DNA from 3 places in the Embleya sp. NBC_00896 genome. Region 1 is predicted to be linked to each of the others. Evidence: riboswitches for the same ligand, from Rfam matches in the RefSeq annotation. Region 1 holds a riboswitch; each other region holds the start of a gene.

Region 1 (7,816 bases):
CCATCAACTCCCGCAGCCAGAACACGTCTTCGCGTTCGGCCGCGCGCACCGCCGCAGCGGGCCGGGCAGCCGCGAGCGAGTCCCACCACGGCTGCGCGGGGTCGAGGGTGACGCCGTGTACGTAGCCCGCGAGCCGCCCGTCGACGCGCGCGGTGACGACCTCGAAACCGTTCATGGCCAAGGCGCCGCGCAGCCGCTGCGCAAACCTGTCCACGGCGAAGAACGGGTCCCCGGCGTAGGGCGGCCCGCCGTACACGTCGGCGTAGACGTCCACCAGTTCGTCGGCGATCGCGGCGGCGTCCCGGTCGCGACAATGCCGCAGTTCGATCTCTGTCACGGCACCATCATCACCCTTGCGGGTGGCGCCGAGGCCGCCGCGACGCCCGATCGACGCCGTGGCGGTCGACGAGGCCGACCCGGAACACCTCGACCGCCGCGGTGGGGCCGCACGGCGATGCGGGCGTCCGCGTCGACGGCGCCCCGGCGGCGGTTCGCGCCCCGCGCCCCGCGCTCGCGTACGGCACCCGACCCGCCCGGACGGGGCCTACCCCGCCGCGTCGACGATCGTGTGGCCGGCGGCCCGCAACGCGACCGTCGCGGCGTCCCACTTCGGCTCCGGGACCAGGACCAGGTCGGCGTGATAGGTCGAGGCGACGAACACGGGGACGCCGGCCGCCGCCAACGGGCCGACGACCGAGGCGAGCAGGCCCGGGACGTCGAGACCGTGCCCCGCGTCGGCGTCGTACAGGCCGACCCACCGATCCGCGGGCGCGGTGTCGGGGGCGGCCTCGCGGATCACGGTCAGACCCTCGGGGGCCCGGACCAGCGCGATCCACGCGTCGTCGAGCGGTCCCCGGCGATTCGGCGCGTGCTCCAGGGCGTAGGCGGCGACCTGCACGCGCAGGCGAAGGCGGGGGGTCGAACTCATGAGGGCACCGATCCTGATCGCTTGCTGATCGTTTCCCGATCGCTCGGCGGGGGCGGATCGCCCCGGCGAGCGATCGACGATACGAATCGCACGACGCGCGACGGTCGGCGGGGTACTCGACCGGGTCGCCCGGCCGGTCCGGTGCACGATCGCGTCGACTTCGCGTCGGGGAACCACGGCGAACGGAACCCCGTCGCGGTCTTTGGGTACGGGTGTTCGGTTCGCGTCGGAGAACCACGGCGACCGGAACCCCGTCGCGGTCTCCGCGGTCTCCGGGTACGGGTGTTCGGCCGGGCGGCGGGTCGGCGCGCGTTCGTCGCCGAGGGCTCCGCCGTCGCGCCGATGCCGGCGGTCGAGGGGCTGTGGCAGGGTTGCCTGCGATCGTCGGGGCGGATGCGGGGAGTGACGTCGGGGATGGAGCCGTTGCGGGCGGGCGACCCGGTCGCCGTGGGGGAGTTCCGGATTCTGGGCCGACTCGGCACCGGCGGAATGGGCCGGGTCTACCTGGGCCGTTCGGCGACCGGGCGCGCGGTGGCCGTCAAGCTGATCCGGGCCGACCTGCTGGACGAGGGTGGTGGCGAGTTCCGCCGGCGGTTCGCCCGGGAGGTGGCCGCCGCGCGGGCGGTGGACGCGCGCTACACGGCGGCCGTGGTCGCGGCCGACGCGCACGCCGACATGCCGTGGCTGGCCACCGCGTACATCCCGGGCATGCCGCTCGGCGACGCGGTCGAGCGGTACGGCGCGCTGCCCGAGCGCACCCTGGGCCGGCTCGCGGGCGGCCTGGCCGTCGCGCTGAAGGGCATCCACGCCGCCGGGTTGGTGCACCGCGACCTCAAGCCGTCGAACGTACTGCTCGCGGTCGCCGGGCCACGCGTGATCGACTTCGGCATCGCGTCGGTCTCCGGGATGACCACGCTGACCGCCACCGGGCAAACCGTCGGCACCTTCGGCTTCATGTCGCCGGAGCAGTTCGAACGAGCCGACGTCGGCCCGCCGAGCGACGTGTTCTCCTGCGGCGCGGTGCTCGCGTACGCGGCGACCGGTCGGCTGCCGTTCGGGAGCGGACCACTGCCGGTGCTGCTCGCGAACATCGCGCTGCGGGAGCCCGACCTGGACGGCGTGCCCGCCGGGTACGCCGACCTGCTGCGGGAGTGCCTGGCGAAGCAGCCCGACGACCGGCCGAGCGTGACCGATCTGCTCGGCCTGCTCGACGGGTTGCCCGACGCCGTCGGATCGGTCCGGACGGGCCGGCCGGACCCGGACTGGTTGCCGATCGACATCGCGCACGAACTGCTGCGCACGGCGAGTGCGGCGCTGGACGCGGACGGGCCGGCGGCGGCGGACGGTGCGGAGTCCGTGCCGGATCCCGGGTCGGACCCCGCGGCGCCGGCGCCGAGTCGGGAGCCCGCGGCGTCCGTACCCGCACCGGTGCCCGAAGCGGTGCCCGAACCCGCACCGATACCCGAACCCGAACCCGACCCCGACCCCGAACCCGCACCGGTGCCCCCGCCCCCGCCTGCCGACGACCCGCTCCCCGCGGTCCCGCCGCCCCCGTCCGCCGACCGCGTTCCCGAGCTCGTCAACCTCGCCTGGCAGCGCACGTTGGTCCGACCCGGCGGCCCGACCCCGACGCCAAGGCCGCCGGCGGGATGGCAGCCGTGGCGGTTCCCGATCGGGCGCAAGGCCGTGGCGCTGCCGACAGTCGCGGACGGCGTGCTGTACCTGTCGAGCGCCGACGGGCACCTGTACGCGATCGACGCCGCCGACGGGGCGCCGCGGTGGCGCGCGAAGGTCGGTGGCTCGGCGCCGTCGCCTCCGTGCGTGCGGGACGGGTTGGTCGTTGTGCACGGAGCGGGGTTGGTCGCGTTCGGGCCGGCCGACGGCGGCCGGCTCTGGCAGTTCGCCACGGGCCTGTTCAGCCACGGCACACCGGCCCTCGCCGACGGCGTCGTGTACCTCTCCACCAAGGGCACCAACAACCTCGTCGCGGTGGACGCGGCCACCGGATTGGCCAAGCGGCGCTGGAGCACCCACGGACTCCTGCACGGCGCCCCGATCGTGGCGGGGCGTCGGCTGTTCGCGAGCACGATGACCGGCCTGGTCGTCGCCGTGAACGTGCGCTCCGGCCAGACCAAGTGGACCCACGACGCGCGCCCAGCCTCGCAGGCCGCCTTCCTCACCGAACCGGCGCTCGCCGACGACATGTTGTGCGTCGCCGGCACCGACGGCCGGCTGATCGCGCTCGACCCGGCCACGGGGGTGCGGCGGTGGGTGACATCGGGCCTGGGTCCGATCCGGAGCCGACCCGTGTTGGCGGGCACCCGGGCCTACGTCGGCTCCGCCGGCAACGCCCTGCACGCCGTCGACACGGCCACCGGCCGATCGGTTTGGCGCTTCGCCACGGGTGGGCCGATCCCGACCTCGCCGGCCGTCGCGGCGGGAGTCGTGTACGCGTGCGGCCAGGACGGCACCGTGTACGCGGTGGACGCGGCGGACGGCACCGAGCGTTGGCGCTGCCGGCCGGGCGGGGTGCCGTACGGCCCGGTCGTCGCGGGCGAGGTGGTCTACGTGTGCAGCACGGACCGGCACCTGTACGCGATCGACGCCGGCACGGGGGCGGTCGCCGGCGGGTGACATGGAGCGGCGCCGCACGCCCCGACCGTCATCGGGGCGCACGGCGCCGAACTGCTGTCCCACTATGCGGTTCTCACGCGGTGCGGTTACCACTCACCGCTTGCCGCGCTGTCCGCTGCCGCCGTTCCGGTGCGATCAGGCCGGGCGGGTGGCGCCGGCGATCGGCATGGTGTTGATCGAGGAGATCTCGACCGACTTGCGCGGGTTGGGCGCGTGGATCATCTTGCCGTCGCCGATGTAGATGCCGACGTGGCTGATGCCCGAGTAGAAGAAGACCAGGTCACCGGGCTTGAGGTTCGAGATCGACACGTGCGTGTCGGCCGTGAACTGCGCGGTGGTCACGCGGGGCAGCGAGATGCCCGCGCTCTTGTACGCGGCCTGGACGAGACCGGAGCAGTCGAACGCGTTCGGGCCGGTGGCGCCGTACACGTAGGGCTTGCCGAGCTGGGCGCGGGCGTAGGCCACGGCCTTGGCGGCCGCGGTCGACTGGCCGGCCGAGGACGTCGGCGCCTGGGCGCCCTTCGAGCCACCGGTGGTGGTCGACGGCTTGGCCGGGGTCTTGGTGGCGGGCTTGACCGCCGGCTTGGCCGCCTTGGGGGTGGTCTTGCCGGGGGTCGTGGTCGTCTTCGGCTTGACGGTGATGCTCGGCTTGGCCGGGGCGTCCGCCTTGGGGAGCACGGGCGCGGCACCGGTCAGGCGCAGGGTCTGGCCGATCTGGATCAGGTCCGGGCCGGAGAGCAGCACGTCGCGGTTGAGCTCGTACAAGCTCTGCCAGCCACCGGAGACCTTGTTCGTGGCGGCGAGCTGGAACAGCGTGTCGCCGGCCTTGACCACGTAATCGGCCTTGTCGGCCGGGGCGGTGGTGGCCTGCGGCGCGGCGGCTTCGGCCGGGGCGGGGGCCGACTCGACCGCGGTGGGGGCCCCGGTCAGCACGTTCGCGGCCGGCTGCTCGGAAGCCGAGGGGGCCTGGGCGAGGGCCGGGCCGGCGGTGGCCACGGGGATCACGGCACCCATGCCCGCGATGCCGACCGCCGCGACGAAGCGGCGGACGTTGGTGGGTCGAGCGGCGCGATGGCGACCGTTTGTGGACAGCATGAAATGGGGTCCTCTCCTGTCGCCTACGAGGTGAGCTGTCGGATTCGGACTGGAGCAGCCCGGTCGCGCAGCACGCGACTTCACCCCTAGCCGTCACCGGAACGATCCCGGCCACGGCGATTCACCTGGTTCCCCCGCTCCCGTCGGATTCTTCGATCTCGACACCCGCTGCCGGCGACGGGATTCGGCGTACCGGCGGCAGGGTTCACCCGAAAGGTGAATCGGCGAGCACGGTAGGCAAGCCGGAAGCGAGATCACAACCGAATCGCCGACTTTGCCCGACCTGGACACGGCCGGTCGGCGCGACTTCACACGGTGAGCCGGCTCGGCGCATACGCGGTGACGAGGGCATATGGCAGAGAGTGGCGTGACCAACCGATAACGCAAAATAATCGAAATTCGTCGCGCGAACCGGGAACCGAATTTCACCCGGAAGTCAGTTATAGAGTTTATGTCCGTTTTATGCATGCGGGATACATCACACTCGGCCGGTGTGCGGGGCCGCGCGTGCGCGACGTCGCGGGGCGGCGGGCCCGGCGAGGATCGCCCTCGACGCGGACGCATCCGCCGGGGCTGCGTGGTCGGTTCTGGGGCGGGTGTGGGGCGAGGGGTTCCCGAGGCGGAATCGGACGTCGAACGGGAGCGCGGAGGTCCTGACGCGCGGTCGCGCGGGCGACGCCGTGACGCCGCGACGGCCGGCGGGCGCCTTGCGCGTGATCCCCCGATTCCCGTTGCGGGACGACCCGGATTGGCCGGCCGGCCATCACCGCCGGCGAGATTGCGGTGCTGAATGCCGGGATTTGTGGTAAATCCCCAGTCGAGCAGGAGATTGGCGGCATGTTCCGGTTCGCCACCGGCTCGGCCGGATTTACGAATGAGACTTCGGTATTGGTCGGGAAGTCCGGTCCGGGCAATCGAGTGGCGATTTGACGCGTATTCGAGCGTTCGTCGATGACGGAAGAACTTGTGCCGGACTTTCGGTACGGGGCGGGCGGCATCTCGAAGGGAAGATTCCGCACCCTCATGGAGCCGGCGCTGTCCCTCCGCGGCGTGGTTTCGACGCGGTTCCGCTTCCATGTAACAGCCGCCGACTACCGCGTCTTGATCAGCTCGTGGATGGAAGCCGGTGCTCTGCGTCGCGGTGCCGGCCGAGACCAACCGCGTCGAACTCGTCCCGGTGGACGCCCGTGTGGTGACCCCGAGCTGCCGCAGCGCCTGAGGGGTGGCACACCGGTGACCTTGCGGATGCCCATGCCGGAAAAGCACGAAGGGCATCTACGATGCAGTGGTGGATCCAGCAGAAACCACGGTAGACGACGAATCCGGTGCGGCTCCCTCGAAGCCGCACCGGCTTTCGTATCCCGGCGGAGGACGGACCGCACGGCAGAACACATCACCTCGCGGCCTCGCGGGTTCAGGTGTCGCGTATTTCCGGTCTTGTAATGAGTCCATCCGTTCCCTCATGTCGTTCGCACCGCCGTGATACCGGCGGATCGCTGCGTAGAGCTCGATGGGGACATCGGCGTTCACTCCGCCGAGCACACGCAGCCGCCCACCGCGAAGGGTTCACCTGCGGTCAAAACTCACGAACAACACCCCCGCTGCCCCGATGGTGTGGTCACAACAAACCAACAAATGCGGTCACATCACGCCGACAAAACCAGAAGGTGATATTGGATGCTGAACTACGACCTTGACATATCTGGTCTGGAGCGCGACGTTGCTCTGCCCGACTTGGTGGCTGAAGGAGATGAGCTCGACGCCCTGGTATCAGCGCAGTCCGACTGGACCAAGCCCACACCGGCAGCGGGGTGGACGATCGCCCACCAGATCGCTCATCTTGCTTCAGCTGATGCGAACGTTGTCATCGCTGTCCGGACCCCGGAGGCGTTCGACGCCGTGCTGAAGCAGGTAGAAGCCGCGGGCAGCCAATATGCCGATCTCGACGCCGCAGCGGGAGCAGCCGAACCTCGATCGGTACTGCTGGAACGATGGCGCACTGGTCGAACCGAGGCGGCGGCGGCGCTACGTGACGCGCCCCGGGACCATGGGTTTCCTTGGTACGGCTCGCAGGTGACCGCAGCACTCATGGCACCGCTTCGACTAATGGAAGTGTGGGCCCACGGGCAGGACATTTTCGATGCACTGGGTGTCTCACGCCGTCCGACGGGTCGGCTCCGGCATGTGGCCTCATTGGGAGTGATAGGACGAGAGCTGTCGTTCTATGCCGCCCAGCTGCCTTCTCCGGCAGAGCCGTTCCGCGTCGAGCTGGCCGGTCCCGACGGCCAAACCTGGGCATGGGGCCCAGAGAATGCGATGCAGCGGGTACAGGGCAGTGCCCTCGACTTCTGCCTTCGAGTCACCCAACGCAGGTCCCGAGCCGAGACCGACCTCACGGCGGTCGGTGAGGATGCGCAGAAGTGGCTGGATAACGCACGCGTTTTCCTCTGAAGAGGTCAGTGCCGAACCGGCATAACGTGGGCAGCGTGCTTGCCGCCGGCGAGGCTTTCAGTCGTCCCGCCCACCAGACGGCGGCAACGAAACCGCGTCGAACCGGGTAAATGCCAAGCCGGGGCCGGCTGTCGGCTCGGCCGGCAGGCCGACGCGGAAGAGGTGGATCTCGTTGTCGACGATGGCCGCCAACCGGGCGCCGTCGGGCGACCAAGCGAGGGCTCGGGTCCTGGTCCCGGCCTGCGTGTGGTCCTTCGTCGGGCGTCGCATGATGAGCTCACCGTCGGCGACCCGGTAGATGTCCGGTGTGCACTTCCCCTCATCGTTCAAGTCCTGCGCTGCCACGGCCAGGTACGCTCCATCCGGGCTCGCCGCCACCGCGTCCAGCCAACTGCCCGACACAGCAAAGGCGTTCAGGATCCGTCCGGTGGCGTGCTCGATCACGTGGACCTGTAGGCCCTGGGCGACGAACATTCGGGTCTCGTCCGCGCTGAAGGCGACGCTCGTGACCCTGTGTGACTCATCACCGAGCCGCACCGTGCGTTCCGGCGTGGACTGGCCGGAGACGAAGTCCACCCGGCCGCCGGGGCCGTACTCGACCCGGAAGCGGCCGGTGCGCGAGCGTGCGCGGCCCTCAAGAGGCTGGCGCCCGACCGGCACAGCCGCCGCGACGGCTACGGTCTCGGCCTCGTCATCGTCAACGCCGTG
Region 2 (7,816 bases), 770 kb from region 1:
GGCGGCCAGGGTCCGCCCGTCGTAGGTCTCGGGGCCGCCGAGGACGGACGCCAGCAGCAGCGCCTGGTGGCGCTTGACGGCCGACACATCCGAGCGCTCGAAATACGGGGCCAATTCCGGATCGGCCAATACCAGGCGATAGAAGCGGTCCACTGCCTCACGAATAACCGGGCCACCGCCGAGTTGCTCGTACATCGTCTGCTCGGAGATCGCTTCGGACGTCGAAGCATTCGTTTCGGACATGTTACTCGCGCTCCCTCGGTCGGATATTCGAGCAGAGCACAGCATCCGGGTCTCACGTGTCGAATGTCAATGAGAGCAATGCGTCATTTTGGTCCGGTTGCGACCTGAAATCCACTGAGCCGGCTGCGATCATTCGAATTCGCTCCGGAAGTAGAAAACTCGTTTCCGCCGACCGCTCCCCCCGATAGGGAAGCGGGTCCGCCGGAGCGCAGCGCCGGTGCGGCGGCCCGGCACGCGCCGGATCGCCAGAATTGTCGGCCGGTATACACCGGACATGTACTCGCATTGTGTCGACTGTCGGGAAACCGATGGAAAGACGGACGTGCGGCGGCGATTCCACCCCATGCTTCGCAATGGCGTCGCAGGGGTGCACCGATTGCACCGATCGGAACGAGCGCGAGGATCAACGAAGATTCAACGAAGATCAACAGGGATCAACGAATCCTTGCCCCCGCAACAATTCACCGTCGAATATTCCCGTGGCCAAGGAAGCGTCAATCGCCTCGCCGATACACAATCCCAGGTCATGTGGCATGGAAGATCAAATCGCGCGGTGATTCGAGATATTCGATGGCCGTACTCGCCGGCGGCCACTCCCCGCCGCCGAGATCCTCGGCGGGCGTCTCGCACCGGCGCCGCGCTCGGCTTTGCCGGCGCGACCCACCTCGGTCGCGACCGGCTGGCGGCGCGACACCACGGCGGCGGCCGTCGACCGGCGGCAGAGTGAGCCACCGAACGAGCCGCCGGCGGTCGTCGACGTTACGCACGTCACATCGCACGCACCGATGGTCAGGCTCTCGCACGGACCGTGAACCGCACTTCCGCAATTCTCACGAAGCGTAATTCCCGGATCACCGAAATGACAAGCCCTCGGACACAATGCGTGCACGACTCGGGACTTTCGGTTCCCATATTCCGCCGATTCGACACGATTCAGCGATTTCTACCGATCGTGATGTTTGGATCCGAGTGGGTGTTGTGCGTAGTTTGGTGCTTCCGCCGCACCGGTCTGGTGCACCAGCGGATTGCGCCTCCCGGTTCGCCGAATCCTGCCGCCGGAGGGGCCACGGTACGAGTACCCGAAAGGCAGGAGCGGGGGAACCAAGTGGTACGCCGTCATGGGCGTCTGCACAGACATGTGCGCGGACGCCCTATTTGGACGGCTTGGGGTGAAGCCGCGTCTCCTCACTCGTGAGGGACCAGACACGGCCGGGCGAGACTCTCCAGCCCGAATCCGACAGCTCACTTCGTAGGCGTGGGAGAAGGAAACTCTTCGTGCAGTCGTTCAACACCCCTGCCCGCATGCCCAAGAAGACCCGCCTCGCCCTGACCGTCGGCATGGCCGGCGCGATCGTCGCCGCCCCGCTGATCGGTGGCCTCGCGACCGCCAACGCCGCGTCGGTCTCGACCTGGGACAAGGTCGCCATGCTCGAGAGCTCGGGCAACTGGCACATCAACACCGGCAACGGTTTCTACGGTGGCCTCCAGTTCACCCAGAGCACCTGGACCGAGTTCGGCGGCACCAAGTACGCCCCGCGTGCGGACCTGGCCACCAAGGACCAGCAGATCGCCATCGCGGAGAAGGTCCTCGCCGTGCAGGGCCCGGGCGCGTGGCCCAACACCTCCGGCCCGTCCAACCTGACCAAGGGCAGCGCGGCTCCGGCCGTCAGCCCCTCGGCGAAGGCCGAGAGCAAGGCCACCGTCAAGGTCGCCCCCAAGGCCGCCACGACCGAGAAGTCGGCCGAGTCCAAGCCCGCGCCGAAGATCGAGGTCAAGTCCTCGAACGGCACCTACTCCGTGGTCAAGGGCGACACCCTGTCCAAGATCGCCGCGGCGAAGGATGTCGAGGGCGGCTGGCACAAGCTGTACAAGGACAACCGCTCCGTGATCGGTGGCAACCCCAACCTGATCCAGATCGGCCAGAAGCTCACCCTCTCCGGTGCGGCCTCGTCCTCCTCGTCCTCGGACGACAGCGACAAGGGCACCGACAAGGGCACCGAGAAGACCTCGACCGCCCCGTCGACCCCGACCAAGGCCTCCGTCTCGGTCAAGGTCGCGCCGAAGCCGGTCACCAAGGCCAAGGCGCCGGTCGCGCCGAAGGCGAAGGCCTCCGCCGAGGTCGCCCCCGCCACCAAGAGCAACTCGTCCGGCTACGTCGCTCCCGTGAGCGGCTCGCTGGGTACCGCGTTCGGCACCGGCGGCAAGCTGTGGTCCAGCGGCAGCCACACCGGTCAGGACTTCGTCGTCGGCACCGGCGCGAGCGTCAAGGCGATCACCTCCGGCACGGTCGTCAAGGCCGGCAACGGCGGCGCCTACGGCAACGAGGTCGTCATCAAGCACGCGGACGGCAAGTACTCGCAGTACGCGCACCTCTCCAGCATCAGCGTGAGCGCGGGCAGCAAGGTCAGCACCGGTCAGCAGATCGGCCGCTCGGGCGCGACCGGCAATGTGACCGGCCCGCACCTGCACTTCGAGATCCGCACCACCCCGAACTACGGCAGCGGCATCAACCCCGTCACCTACCTCCGCGCCCACGGCGTGAACCTCTGATCCCAGAGTCACCCAACGCGGTAGCCACAGGGCCGTGCCCGTCGACCACCAGGTCGACGGGCACGGCCCTGTCGGCGTCCCGACACGCCTTCTTCGCCGAACACCCCCACCCCGCCCCCGCCGAGCTCACCCGGCCGGGTAGGCCCGCGGCAGCCGGTAGCCGCGGTCGGCCAGCAGCGTGCGGAGGCGGTCGGGGTAGTCCGTGATCAGGCCGTCGACGCCGTCGTCGACGAGCTTGGCCATGGTCGCCGGGTCGTCGACCGTCCACGGCACGACCTTGATGCCGAGGGCGTGCGCGCGGGCGACCAGTTCGCGGGTCACGTACGGGCGGTAGTTCGGGTCGGTGACCGTGCCGTTCTGCGGGAAACCGTGCACCGGTGAGAACGTCCTGGCGCCGATCGTCCTGATCGCGCGCAACGGGTCGCCGCCGAAGTCGTCGATGTCCAGGCCACCCAGCCACGGCGACGCGCCCGGTTGCCCGACCTGGAGGAAGTCGTAGTTGGTCAACGCGACCAGGGGCAACCGCGGTTCGACCTCGCGCATCCGCTTGAGCGCGCCCCAGTCGAAGCTCTGTACGGTCACCTGGCGCAACAGCCCGGCCCGGCGCACCTCGTGGGCCACCGTCCGGACGAACTGCTCGCGCGGCGCGGTCTCCTGCGGAGCGCCGGCCTCGACCTTGGTCTCCACGTTGAGCCGAACACCGCGCGCGTGCCGGCGGTTCACCAGGTCGAACACCTCGGTGAGCAGCGGCATTCGGGCGCCCGGCGAGGTGCGCTGCTCGGGGAAGCCGGGGAACTGCCGCGACCCGCAGTCGAGCGTGCGGACCTGCGCGAGGGTGAGCGTGTTGACGTACTTGCCGACGTAGGGGAACTCGGGATCGCCCGCCCGCGCCGGCCCGGTGTCGGCGCACTTGCGGCCGTCGACCTTGCGGTCGTGGGTGACGACCGCGCGGCCGTCCTCGGTGATCTGGACGTCGAGTTCGAGCGTGGACACGCCGAGGTCGAGCGCTTTCGAGAACGACGCGATCGTGCTCTCCACGGTCAGCCCGAGGCCGCCGCGATGGGCCTCCAGGTCGAAGGTCCGGCCGTGTGTGGCGGTGGCGCCCGCCGTGCTCGGCAGGGCGGCGATGGCCGCCCCGGCCAGGACCGCGGCCGTGCCGGTCTTCCATCGGGACATGGGCGTCTCCTTCGCTCCGGTCGACGCCCACAACTCTCGCCCGCGCAAGGTGATGCGCGGGGAAGCGGATCGTGGCATCCGGACGAAGTCGTGGCGTCCGAACGGGGCTCGGGCTCCCACCGGCCCGCTCCGGGGCCCGGACGAGGAAGCGCCGGGCGGCGGCCGTTCAGCAGCCGGCGCCGGGCGACTCCTCGGACCATCCCGGCCGGTGCGCGGCGAGCAGCAGGCCCGCCGCGTCGTGCACGACCTGCCGGTCCGCGGCCGACACGGCGGTGAAGAACGCGTCCTCGGCCTCGTCGAGCAGTCGCGTGCTCTCCGCGACCAACGCCCGGCCGGCATCGGTGACCTGGATGACGTGCCGCCGGCGGTCGCGGGGGTTGCGACGGCGTTCGGCGAAGCCCCGCGCCTCCAACTCGTCGAGCACACCCACCAGCACATTGGGGTCGATCCCGAGCAGCCGGCTGACGTCCTGTTGGGACAGCGAGTCGTACGTCAACAGGGTCTCCAGCACGTGCACGTGCTTGGACTTCACGCCGAGTGTGGCGAGCGTCCGATCGGCGAGCACCAACAGGAGATCGGCCAGCTTGACCAGCCGGTACCCGGTTCTCGCTCCCATCGGCGGACGCCTCGTGGTGGGTCGGTCCGTCATGCCCACATGTTAGCGGTCCCACATCATATGCCGTCTAGACGGACCGTCATACATATCGTATGTTTCACATACGATCATTCGATCCGATCAACCCACCGACCCACGAAAGGTTCGGCGATGTTCGCTGCCCTGGCGCGCCTGACCACGGCCCGCCCCCGACTGCTGCTCCTCGGTGCCCTCCTCCTCCTGATCGGTGCCGCCCTGCTCGGTCGCGGCGTCGGCGACCGTCTCCTGGGCGGCGGCGCCCAGGACCCGGCGTCGTCGTCGGCCCGCGCCGCCGCCGCGCTCGACCGCGACTTCCCCGGCAGCAGGCCCAACCTGGTCCTGCTCGTCGGCGCCGACCAACCCCTGGACGCGCCCGCGATCGCGGCCCAGGCCAAGGAACTGACGGACCGGCTGGCCGCCGAGCCGGACGTCAAGGGCGTCGTCTCCTACTGGACCACCGGCGCGCCCACCCTGCGCACCGACGACGGCCGGCACGCGCTCGTCCTCGCGCACATCGAGGGCGAGGACACCGCCGCCTCCGACGCGTTCGAGCGGATGGCCCCGCAGTACCGGGGCGAACGCGGAAACCTCGACGTCGAGGTCGGCGGCAGCGTCGCGGTCCGACACGACATGCAGGCCACCATCTCCGAGGACCTGGTCCGCGCCGAGCTGATCGCGCTGCCGATCACGCTGCTGATCCTGATCCTGGTCTTCGGCAGCCTGGTCGCCGCGCTGCTGCCGCTCGGCGTGGGCATCCTGGCCATGGTCGGCACGAACGCGGTGCTGCGCGCGGTCTCCTCGGTCACCGACGTGTCGGTGTTCGCGCAGAACCTGACCACCGTGCTCGGCCTCGGACTCGCGGTCGACTACGGCCTGTTCGTGGTCCGCCGCTACCGCGAGGAACTCGCCGCCGGCGCGCCGCCGACCCGGGCCGTCGCGACGATGCTCAACACGGCGGGCCGCACGGTGGTCTTCTCCGCGCTCACCCTCGCGGTGTCCCTGGCCGCGATGCTGGTGTTCCCGCAGTACTTCCTGCGCTCGTTCGCGTACGCCGGCATCCCGGTGGTCCTGCTCGCCGCGTTCGGCGCGCTCGTCGTGCTGCCCGCCGCGCTCGTCCTGCTCGGTCATCGGGTCGACAAGGGCGACCTGCGCGGTCCCCTTCGCCGCCTCGGCGCGAAACTGCGCCCCGGACGCACGCGCCCGACCGACGACCTCGCGGCCGGTGCGACCGACGACCCCGCCGCGGCCGACGCCGGCAACTGGTACCGCCTCACCGGCGCGGTCATGCGCCGGGCCCCGCTCGTCGCCGTGCTCACCACCGGTGTCCTGGTCGCGCTCGGACTGCCGTTCCTGGGCGTACAGTTCGGCAGCGCGGACGACCGGCAGCTGCCGAAGTCGGCCGAGTCCCGGCAGGTCCAGCAGGTCATCCGGGACCACGTGGACGGACGGCCGACCGGATCCATCGAGATCGTCGTACGCACCGGGCAACAGCCCGACACCACCGCCGACTACAGCGCCCGGCTCTCCGCGCTGGACGGCGTCGCCCGCGTAGTCGGTCCCGGGGGCACCTTCGAGCGCGGCGCCCGCACCGCGCCCGCCGGCCCCGCCGAGACCGGCCGCCGCGCCGCCGGCAGCGCGTACATATCCGTCGTCCCCGCCATCGAGGACCTCTCCGCCGCCGGGCAGGACCTGGTGCACGACGTGCGCGCCGTACCCGCCCCCGGTCCCGCGCTGATCGGCGGATCGGCCGCCGAACTCGTCGACAGCAAGCACGCGATCGGCAGCCGGCTGTGGCTCGCGGGCGGGCTGATCCTGCTGACCACGTTCGTCCTGGTCTTCCTGCTCACCGGCAGCGTGGTGCTGCCGATACTGGCGATCGTCTTCGCCGCGCTGAGCCTGACCGCGATGTTCGGCGCGGTCGTGTGGGTGGTCCAGGACGGCCACCTCTCCGGCCTGCTGGACTTCACCGCGACCGGTTCGATCGAGACCGCGCTGCCCGTGCTGATGTTCTGCATCGCGTTCGGGCTCTCGATGGACTACGGCGTATTCCTGATCTCGCGCGTCAAGGAGGAGCACGACCGCACCGGCGACCACCGCGGGGCGGTCGCGACCGGACTCGCCCGGACCGGCGGGATCATCACCGCCGCCGCCTGTGTGCTGGCCGTCGTGATGGCCGCGATCGGCACGTCGCGGGTGACCAACACGATGATGCTCGGGGGCGGTCTGGCGCTCGCGGTACTGGTGGACGCGTTCGTGGTGCGCAGCCTGCTGGCCCCCGCGATCCTGGCCCTCGTGGGCAAGGCGACCTGGTGGGCCCCCGGCCCGCTGCGCCGCTTCCACGACCGCTTCGGCTTCGCCGAGGGCGGGCCGGCGGCGGCAACGGCCGGGGCTCCGGCGGCCGACGACGAGCCCGAGCCGCTCGACCGGACGCCGGCGACCACCGGCTGACGCGGCGCGGCGGCGCGACCGGAGCACTCCGGTCGCGCCGCCGCGGCGTCGGTTCGGCCTCGGCTCAGCGGCGGTACAGGACCGCCTCGGGCGCGGTCGCGGTGAGCGTGGCCGACCCCGCGGGGACGGACACCCGCCGACCGGGGCGGTCGTCGGCGCCCAGCAGGAACGCGCGATTGACCCCGTGCACCGTCACGGCCGCTCCGGTGTCGGTGCCCGCGACCGTGCGGATCGCCACCACCTCCACGATGTCCGAGACCTTCGTGCCGGCGGGCAGCCGTACCGTCGTCGCCGCCGGATCGTCGCGCTGGAGCGACCAGTCGACCCGGCCGCGGTCCGAGCGGTACAGCGTCGGGTCGCCCTTCAGGCGCACGCCGAGCGTGACCCCGACCCAGCCGACGGCACCGGGCGCGGGCGCCGCCGTGCTCTTGCGGACGACGGCGTACAGGTAGTCGCGCGGGTCGGCGATCAACGTCGTGGTGTCGGCGGGCGGGTCGGCCACCACCCGGCCCTCGCGGCGCACTTCGTCGGTCATCACCGGGTACACCCACGGGTGCCGGTCCACCATCTCCTCGCGCGCGGTCCGGGTCGGGTCCACCAGCCGCTCCAGCGCGGCCGGCGCGAAGCGCATCGGGTTGTCCACGACATCGCACAGGTTGTTGTTGAGCGTGCAGGTCTGGAGCAGCGGGTGGCCGTCCTCGTAGCGGCCCGCGAACGGCGTCGTGCCGTGGTTGGGCGACTGGAAGAACGCCGTGCCGGGCACCG
Region 3 (7,816 bases), on a different replicon from region 1:
GCACCGTCCAAACCGTTCATCACGCCGACTCCTCGTTCATCGTGCGGTCGTCCATGCCCTCCGCGTCGCTGCCCGCCGTGATGCCGCGGGTCGACGCGATGACATCGCGCAGGCGCCGGTTGAGCGCCTCGTAGAACATGCTCAGCGGGAACTCGTCCGGCAGCACCGCGTCCACGAGCGCCTTGGGCGGCCCGTCCATCGGCAGTGCGGCGGGCCCACGCGCCCACACCGAACCGGGGTGCGGCGGAACGTACTTGGCGACCAGCTCGTAGGCCGCGAGCCAGTGCCCGACCCGCGAGCGGTCCACGCCCTCGCGGTAGAGCCGGTCCACCTCGTCGAACAGCCCCAGCACGGAGCCCTCGATCCGGTCCCAGTCGACGGTGAGCCGGTTGTCGGCCCAGTTCAGCACGCCGTCGCGGTGCAGGTGGGCGAAGAGCAGCTGGCCGCCGAGCCCGTCGTAGTTGCGCACCCGCCCGCCGGTCACCGGGAAGCGGAAGAGCCGGTCGAACACGATCGCGTACTGCACCGAGCGGGCGGTGGCCACGCCCTCGGCGGCGAGCGTGACGGCCTCGCGGAACGCCGTCAGGTCACAGCGCAGCTCTTCCAGCGCGTACATCCAGAAGGGCATCCGCTGCTTGATCATGAACGGGTCGAACGGCATGTGGCCGCGCATGTGGCTGCGGTCGTGGATCAGGTCCCACAGCACGAACGCGTCCTGCGCGAGCTCCTGACTGGCCACCACCTCGGCGGCGGCCGGCGGCAGGTCCAGGCCGAGGCTGACCGACGCGGCCGCCCCGACCCGGCGGAAGCGGGCCGCCTCGCGGTCGCAGAAGATGCCGCCCCAGGTGAACCGCGGCACCTCGCGCACGGCCACCGTCTCGGGGAAGAGCACGGCCGAGTCGGTGTCGTATCCCGCGGTGAAGTCGACGAACGTGATCGGCACGAACATCGCGTTGTCGTAGCGCTCGGCCTCCAGCGCGGCGAGCCACTCGGGCCACACCACGCGCAGCAGCACGGCCTCGACGTTGCGGTTCGGATTGCCGTTCTGCGTGGTCATCGGGAACACCACGAGGTGTTCGAGCCCGTCGTACCGGGCCTGCTCGGGCCGGAAGGCGACGAGCGAGTCCAGGAAGTCGGGGCGGCCGAAACCCTCCACCGCCCACCGCCGGAAGTCGGTCACCACGGCGTCGAGGTAGGCCTCGTCGTGGGGGAACAGCGGCGCGAGCCCGGTGATCGACGACGTGATGTCGTCGACCAGCGTGCGCGCGGACGCGTGCCCGGCCGGCTCGATCGAACCGTCCTTGGCCTGCAGCGGACGCAGGTTGGCGACGGATTCCTTCAGCACCGGCCACAGCGGGTGGTCGACGGCGGTACGGACGGCTACGCGGGTCATGTTCGGCATGGACCCCTCACAGGAGAAAGCAGGAACCACGGTTTGAAGAACCTATGTCAGAAGATTTTAACGCCGCAAGGGCATTCCAAACGCAATCTTATCGTCAGTGGGGCCATTTGCCCGAATTACCTGAGATTGGCCATACGCTCCTTCGATCTTCGCGGCCCACCCCGAGGTCGGCGTCGACCGGGAGTCCGCTGGGGAGCGAGTACCCGCTTGGAGGAAGACACAAGATTTCGCCGGCCGCGGCCGCGACGGCTGTAGCTATTGACCGGCGATCCGGCCCGTCCCTACAGTCTCGTTCTGCTCAACGGAATGTTGATTCCGTATGGCGAAATAGTCGGCGAGGGGATCGCCCCGGATCTGCATCCACTCCCCCCGGCCGATCCTGCGATCCAGTACGTCCAATGGGCCGGGCCGTCGCGAGGCGGCACCCGATGTGGAGGCACCGATCATGGGCTGGAGAACCACCAGGAAGACCGCAGGCGCGGCGGACCCGGATACCGGGGCCGACCCGGCCGGGACCGCAGCCGCATCCGTGGCCGAGAGCGGAGCCGGATCCGTGGCTGAGGCCGGGACCGGGGCCGGGGCCGGGGCCGGAGCCGGGACCGGGGCCGAGGCCGAGAGCACGGCCGGATCCGGGGCCGTACACCCCGTGGACGAGCTCCTGCCGCCCGGGCGCATGCTCGTCGGCGCCCTGCAGCACGTGGCCACGATGTACGCCGGAGTCGCGGCCCCGCCGCTGATCATCGGCGGCGCGCTCGGCCTCTCCGCCGCCGAGATGACCACGCTGCTCGGCGCGAGCCTGCTGATCGCCGGCCTCGCGACGCTGTTGCAGACGCTCGGGTTCTGGCGGATCGGTTCGCGGCTGCCGTTCGTCAACGGCGTCACGTTCGCCGTGGTGTCCCCGATCCTGGCGGTCGCGGCGTCCAAGCAGGACGCGACGCTGCCGATCATCTTCGGTTCGACGATCGTCGCGGGGGTGTTCTGCTTCCTGCTCGCGCCGGTGTTCTGCCGACTCGTCAGGTTCTTCCCGCCGGTGGTCAGCGGCACGGTGATCACCCTGATCGGGGTGTCCCTGCTGCCCGTCGCGGGCAACTGGTCGCAGGGCGGCGACGCGAAGGCGTCCGACTACGGCTCGCCGACCAACCTCGGCCTCGCCGCCGCGACGCTGGTGGCGATCCTGGTCCTGCACCGCGTCCTGACCGGATTCCTCCAGCGCATCGCGATCCTGCTCGGTCTGCTCTTCGGCACGCTGCTCGCGATCCCGTTCGACAAGGTCGACGGCGACGCGCTGGGCAAACTGGCGATCTTCGAGGTCCCCGAGCCGTTCGCGTTCGGCGCACCGCAGTTCGACGTGTCGGTGACCATCTCCATGGTCGTCGTCATGATCGTGTGCATGACCGAGTCGACGGCCGACATCATCGCGCTGAGCGAGGTGGTGGACAAACCCGCCGACGACAGGACGATCGCGGGCGGCCTGCGCGCGGACGGCCTGGCCACCGCGCTCGGCGGCGTCTTCAACGGCTTCGCGTGCACGGCCTTCGCGCAGAACATCGGTCTGGTCGCGCTGACCCGGATCCGCAGCCGGTTCGTGGTCGCGGTGTGCGGCGGATTCCTGGTCCTGATGGGCCTGATGCCGATCGTCGGCGGGCTGGTGGCGCTCGTCCCGCAACCGGTCCTCGGCGGCGCCGGCGTGGTCCTGTTCGGCACCGTCGCGGTCGCGGGCATCCGCACGCTCGGCAAGGCCGATCTGAACGCCGGGTCGAACGCGCTGATCGTGGCGGTCGCGCTGGCCTTCGGCGTCTTCCCGATCGCGTTCCCGGACTTCTACCACGCGTTCCCGGAGAAGTTCGGCATGATCGCCGAGTCCGGCATCTCGGCCGGCTCGATCATCGCCGTCGTGCTCAACCTGCTGCTCAACCACACCGGCCGCGGCCCCGACGACGCCGAGGCGCGACAGCACGCGAATCCGGTCCCGCCGGAGCCGATCGACGCCCTGGCCAAGGCCGCACGGGCCTGACCGTCGGTGCCGTCCCGGAGACCGCCACAGGGACCGCCGTAAAGACCGCCATGGGGACCGTCCTCGAACGCCGGAGGGGCTTCTTCAAGCCCGTCCGGCGTTCGAGCACAACCCGACGGCAGGCCGCCCGGCTGCCGTTCCCCCAACGTCACGCCCGTGACCCGCGCGGCCTGAGCCGCACGCGTTCCCCCCTCGGTCTCGGAGCGTGACCCTCGTGTTCCATCCTGTGGGGTCGGGGGCGCCGGCGACATGGCCCAAAGGTGGAGTTCCTTCGGCATAATCGGCCCTCCCCCCGGCGCTTTCGGAGGTCGCTTTGTCGGAGGTCGCCGGCCGGAGGTCGCTTTGTCGGAGGTCGCGTTGAGTGTCGCAGCCCGGTTCGAGCCAGACCTCGCGGGTGACTTCGACCTGGTCGAACGTCGGGACCTGGAGCGGCTGTTGCGATTACTCGACGAGTGCGCGCGAGCGGCCGACGTCGCGACGTTCCGGGAGAGCGTGCTCGACGCGCTCGCGCGGTACTTCGGTTATCGCGACACGACGTTCTTCACCGGCTCGAATCTGCCCGCGATCTTCGAGGACCGCGACCCGCTCGCGACCGGGATCGGACTCCGCGGCCTGGTGCCGTACATGGAGACCTTCCATCGCGACGACCCGTTCCACCTGATCGCGCTGCGTGCCGCGCCCGGGCGCAAGGCCGTGCCGCTCACGCTCGAATCGCTGCCCAAGCCGGTGCGGGCGGCACACGTGCGCTACCTGGAGTCGTTCCTGTACCCGATGGGCATCCACGCGAAGATCGTGGTGCCGCTCCCGGGGCCGACCCGATGCGGCGGGATCGGCCTGTTGGGCACCGAATCCGGCGCGTTCGGCGCGCGCGACGTCGCGGTGGCCACGCTGTTGTCCCGGCACCTGGGCAATCTGTTCGCCCTCTTCATCGATCGGCCCACCCGACCGCCGAGCCTGATCACCCGTTTGACGCCGCGTCAGGCCGAGATCGCCGCGCTCGTCGCGCGCGGGCTGACCAACCGCGACATCGCCGCGGTGCTGTCGATCACCGGGGACACGGTCAAGAAGCATCTGACGTACGCGATGCAGACGGTCGGCTGCGCGAACCGCACCCAACTCGCCCTGCTGTGGCTGCGCGAGGGGCCCGACGAGGCGACCTGAGCGGCAAGCCGGGCCGACGGCCCGGAAAATGGGCGTAGGCCCCGCCGAAGTATTCGGCGGGGCCTACGTCGTGATGGTGCGTCAGGCGGAGAACGCCAGCTTGGCACCGATGTTGATCAGGTTCGGGTTGTCGCCGATGGCGCTCTTGTTGGCGTTGTAGAGGGCCTTCCAGCCACCCTTGACGCCGTTCTTCGACGCGATGTCGGACAGCGTGTCGCCGGCCTTGACCGTGTAGCGGCCGGAGGTCGACGCCTGCTTGGAGGCGGCGGACTTCGGCCCGGCCTTGGTCGCGGTGTCACTCTGCTTGTGCTGCACCCGGACCTTCGGGGCGGCCTCGGTCACGGACTGCTCCGTGGACTTCTTCGGCGCGGCCTCGCTCACGGACTGCTCCGTGGACTTCTTCGGCGCGGCCTTCTGCTCGACCTTGGTCTTGGTCTTGCCGGTCGTCGCCGTCGAGGACTCGGCCTGGGCGGACGCGTTGCCCTTGCCCAGGTTGGCCTTCTGCGAGCAGACCGGCCACGCGCCGGGGCCCTGGCCGGCGAGAACGCGCTCGGCGACAGCGATCTGCTGCGTCTTGGTGGCGTTCTCGGCGTTGGCCGCGTACTCGGTGCCGCCGAACGCCTTCCAGGTGCTCGGGGTGAACTGCAGACCGCCGGAGAAACCGTTGCCAGTGTTGATGCCCCAGTTACCGGTGCTCTCGCACTGGGCGACCTTGTCCCACTCGGACGAGGTCGCGGCGCTCGCGCTGCCCGTCATGCCCACGAGGGGAAGGACGAGACCCGCACCGGCGGCGACGGCGATGCCGGCGCGACGGCCACGAGAGAGCGAGCGAACGGGAGCGGTGATGGCACGGAACGTCATTGATTACCTCGTCGGGCGCCTACGAAGTTAGCTGTCGGGTTCGGACGAATGGCCCGGCCTCGCCTGATTCAGGCATGGCTTCACCCCAAAGACATCGACAGTGCCGATGTCGCACCACTTGGTTCCCCCGCTCCTGCCGCCAGTCGATATCGACTGCGTCCCTCGAGCGGCGGCAGGATTCGGCGTACCGCCCGGGGAGTCCGCTTGTGCGAACAACCACGAAACTACGCACCGGTTCGCCCGGTTGGCAAACATTTCGACCGCTTTGTGACGTGCCCGACAGGCTGGAATAACACCACTTTGCCCGAATTGTCGGGATCTTCGCAGGTCACCGTTCCGGCGTCCACGGTGCGCAGCCGCGTGATCACCCGTGCGTCAACACGGGGCTATTCCGTCGCGGGCAGCTCCACAGGTACGACTACCCGTTCTTCGTCCCAAAGGAACGTCGCGCCGCCGGTCGCGAAATTGGGCACGTCGGCCACCGTGGCCCGGCCCTCGGGCGAATCCAGGACCGCTTCGATCCCCGCGCGGGATTCCGCGTACAGCGCGACCACCATGTAATAGGGCGGCTTCCCCCCGGCGGGGTCGGGCTCGCAGGTGCCGATGGTCCAGCCGGTCAGGCCCGGCATCGTGCGGGCGAGCGGGACGTGCTTCTCCCAGTAATAGGAGTCGAACGCCGCCGGATCGGTGGGGTGGCCGTATAAGACGGTGAGCTTGTACATGTCTCAGTCCTCGCTGTCTCGGTAGGTGTCCGGTGCTTCCGGGAGGTCCCGGGCTTCCCAGGCGTCCCGGTCGTCGGTGACGCTCTTGCCGCCGATCTGCTTGAAGGCCCTCGCCTGGGCGGTGATGGCCAGCTCGGTCGGGAGCCTCTCCATGCTGGAGGCGCCGAAAAACCCGACCACGCCGATGGTGTTGGCGAGCACGTACGCGGCGTCCTCGGGCTCGGCGATGGGACCGCCGTGACACAGCACCAGCACGTCGGGATCGACCTCGGCCGCCGCGTCGCGCATCGCCTGGACCCGCTCGACCGCCTGGTCGAGGGTGAGCGCGGTGGTCGCGCCGATACTGCCCTTGGTGGTCAGCCCCATGTGCGGGACCAGCACGTCGGCCCCGGCCGCGGCCATCGCGCGGGCCTGCTCGGGGTCGAAGACGTAGGGCGCGGTGAGCAGGCCGCGCTCGGCGGCGAGCCGGATCATCTCCACCTCGAGGTCGTAGCCCATGCCCGTCTCCTCCAGGTTCTGCCGGAAGACGCCGTCGTACAGCCCGACCGTGGGGAAGTTCTGGACCCCCGCGAAGCCCATCGCGGCGAGCTGGTCCAGGAAGTGCGGCATGATCCGGAACGGGTCCGTGCCGCACACCCCCGCGAGTACCGGGGTGTCGCGGACCACCGGCAGCACCTCGCCGGCCATGTCGACCACGATCGCGTTGGCGTCGCCGTACGGCAGCAGGCCGGCGAGCGAGCCGCGGCCGGCCATCCGGTAGCGGCCGGAGTTGTAGATGATGATCAGATCCACGCCGCCGGCCTCGGCGCACTTGGCCGACAGGCCGGTGCCCGCCCCCGCGCCGACCACCACCCCGCCCCGCTCGACCGTCGTGCGCAGCCGACCGCGCGCCTCGCGTCCGTTCATGTCAGTCCTCGCTCCCCTTGATGATCAGGTGGTGCAACCGATCCGCCGCCGCCGTGGCGAACGCCGGGTCGTTGATGTCGGTGTCCGACTCGTACAGCTCGACGGAGCTGCCGGCGAGTCCCACCCGCAGCGCGTCGAACAACGCGGCGTCGGCGGCGGGGTCGTGGAAGGGCGCGCCCTCGACGTCGATCGCCGAGACCCCGCGCAGCGGCAGGTACAGCGCGGTCGGGCCGGTCGCGGCGACCAGCTTGGCCGCGATCCGCCGGCCCAGTTCGGCGTTCTCCTCCGGCGTGGTGCGCATCAGCGTCACCGTCGGGTTGTGCACGTACAGCTTCCGCTGCTCGAACCGCTCGGGCACGGTGTCGCGCGGGCCGAAGTTGACCATGTCCAGGGCCCCGACGCTGACCACCTGCGGCAGCCCCATCCGCCCGGCGGCGCCGAGCCGCTCCGGGCCCGCGGTCAGCACGCCGCCGACCAGGTCGTCGGCCAGCTCGGTGGTGGTCAGGTCGAGGATCCCGGCCAGGAAACCGGCCTCGGCCAGGTTCTCCATCGAGGTGCCGCCCGCGCCGGTGGCGTGGAAGACCAGGACCTCGTAGCCCAGCTCGGTGAGCCGCTCGCGCGCCGCGTCCACCGCCGGGGTGGTCACCCCGAACATCGACGCGGCGATCAGCGGACGCCCCTCGCCGGTCACCCCCGCGACCGCCGCGCGGTCCTCGGCGAAGCCGCCGGCCATCCCGGCGATCGCGTCGG

Evidence for each region. A riboswitch is a leader RNA that binds a small molecule or an ion and turns the genes downstream of it on or off. The one in region 1 is predicted to bind cyclic di-AMP.
Region 2: another riboswitch for cyclic di-AMP. It lies ahead of OG928_RS41795 (transglycosylase family protein); the one in region 1 lies ahead of OG928_RS38185 (NlpC/P60 family protein).
Region 3: another riboswitch for cyclic di-AMP. It lies ahead of OG928_RS27605 (transglycosylase family protein); the one in region 1 lies ahead of OG928_RS38185 (NlpC/P60 family protein).

Annotation. Positions count from the first base shown of each region.
Region 1 covers NZ_CP108777.1:1,101,490-1,109,305, reverse strand. The annotation lists gene OG928_RS38200 (GNAT family N-acetyltransferase) at 1-337, opposite strand, end outside; gene OG928_RS38195 (ACT domain-containing protein) at 545-928, opposite strand; gene OG928_RS38190 (PQQ-binding-like beta-propeller repeat protein) at 1,211-3,562, shown strand; gene OG928_RS38185 (NlpC/P60 family protein) at 3,698-4,657, opposite strand; cyclic di-AMP (ydaO/yuaA leader) riboswitch at 4,664-4,822, opposite strand; gene OG928_RS38180 (TIGR03084 family metal-binding protein) at 6,335-7,108, shown strand; gene OG928_RS38175 (WD40 repeat domain-containing protein) at 7,166-7,816, opposite strand, start outside.
Region 2 covers NZ_CP108777.1:1,874,962-1,882,777, reverse strand. The annotation lists gene OG928_RS41800 (group 1 truncated hemoglobin) at 1-243, opposite strand, end outside; cyclic di-AMP (ydaO/yuaA leader) riboswitch at 1,274-1,514, shown strand; gene OG928_RS41795 (transglycosylase family protein) at 1,546-2,793, shown strand; gene OG928_RS41790 (glycerophosphodiester phosphodiesterase family protein) at 2,920-3,969, opposite strand; gene OG928_RS41785 (MarR family winged helix-turn-helix transcriptional regulator) at 4,136-4,618, opposite strand; gene OG928_RS41780 (MMPL family transporter) at 4,736-7,051, shown strand; gene OG928_RS41775 (hypothetical protein) at 7,116-7,816, opposite strand, start outside.
Region 3 covers NZ_CP108776.1:6,094,567-6,102,382, reverse strand. The annotation lists gene OG928_RS27625 (SDR family NAD(P)-dependent oxidoreductase) at 1-20, opposite strand, end outside; gene OG928_RS27620 (DUF6421 family protein) at 20-1,402, opposite strand; gene OG928_RS27615 (nucleobase:cation symporter-2 family protein) at 2,076-3,416, shown strand; gene OG928_RS27610 (LuxR C-terminal-related transcriptional regulator) at 3,774-4,577, shown strand; gene OG928_RS27605 (transglycosylase family protein) at 4,659-5,333, opposite strand; cyclic di-AMP (ydaO/yuaA leader) riboswitch at 5,439-5,631, opposite strand; gene OG928_RS27600 (EthD family reductase) at 5,825-6,160, opposite strand; gene OG928_RS27595 (phosphoenolpyruvate hydrolase family protein) at 6,164-7,066, opposite strand; gene OG928_RS27590 (Tm-1-like ATP-binding domain-containing protein) at 7,068-7,816, opposite strand, start outside.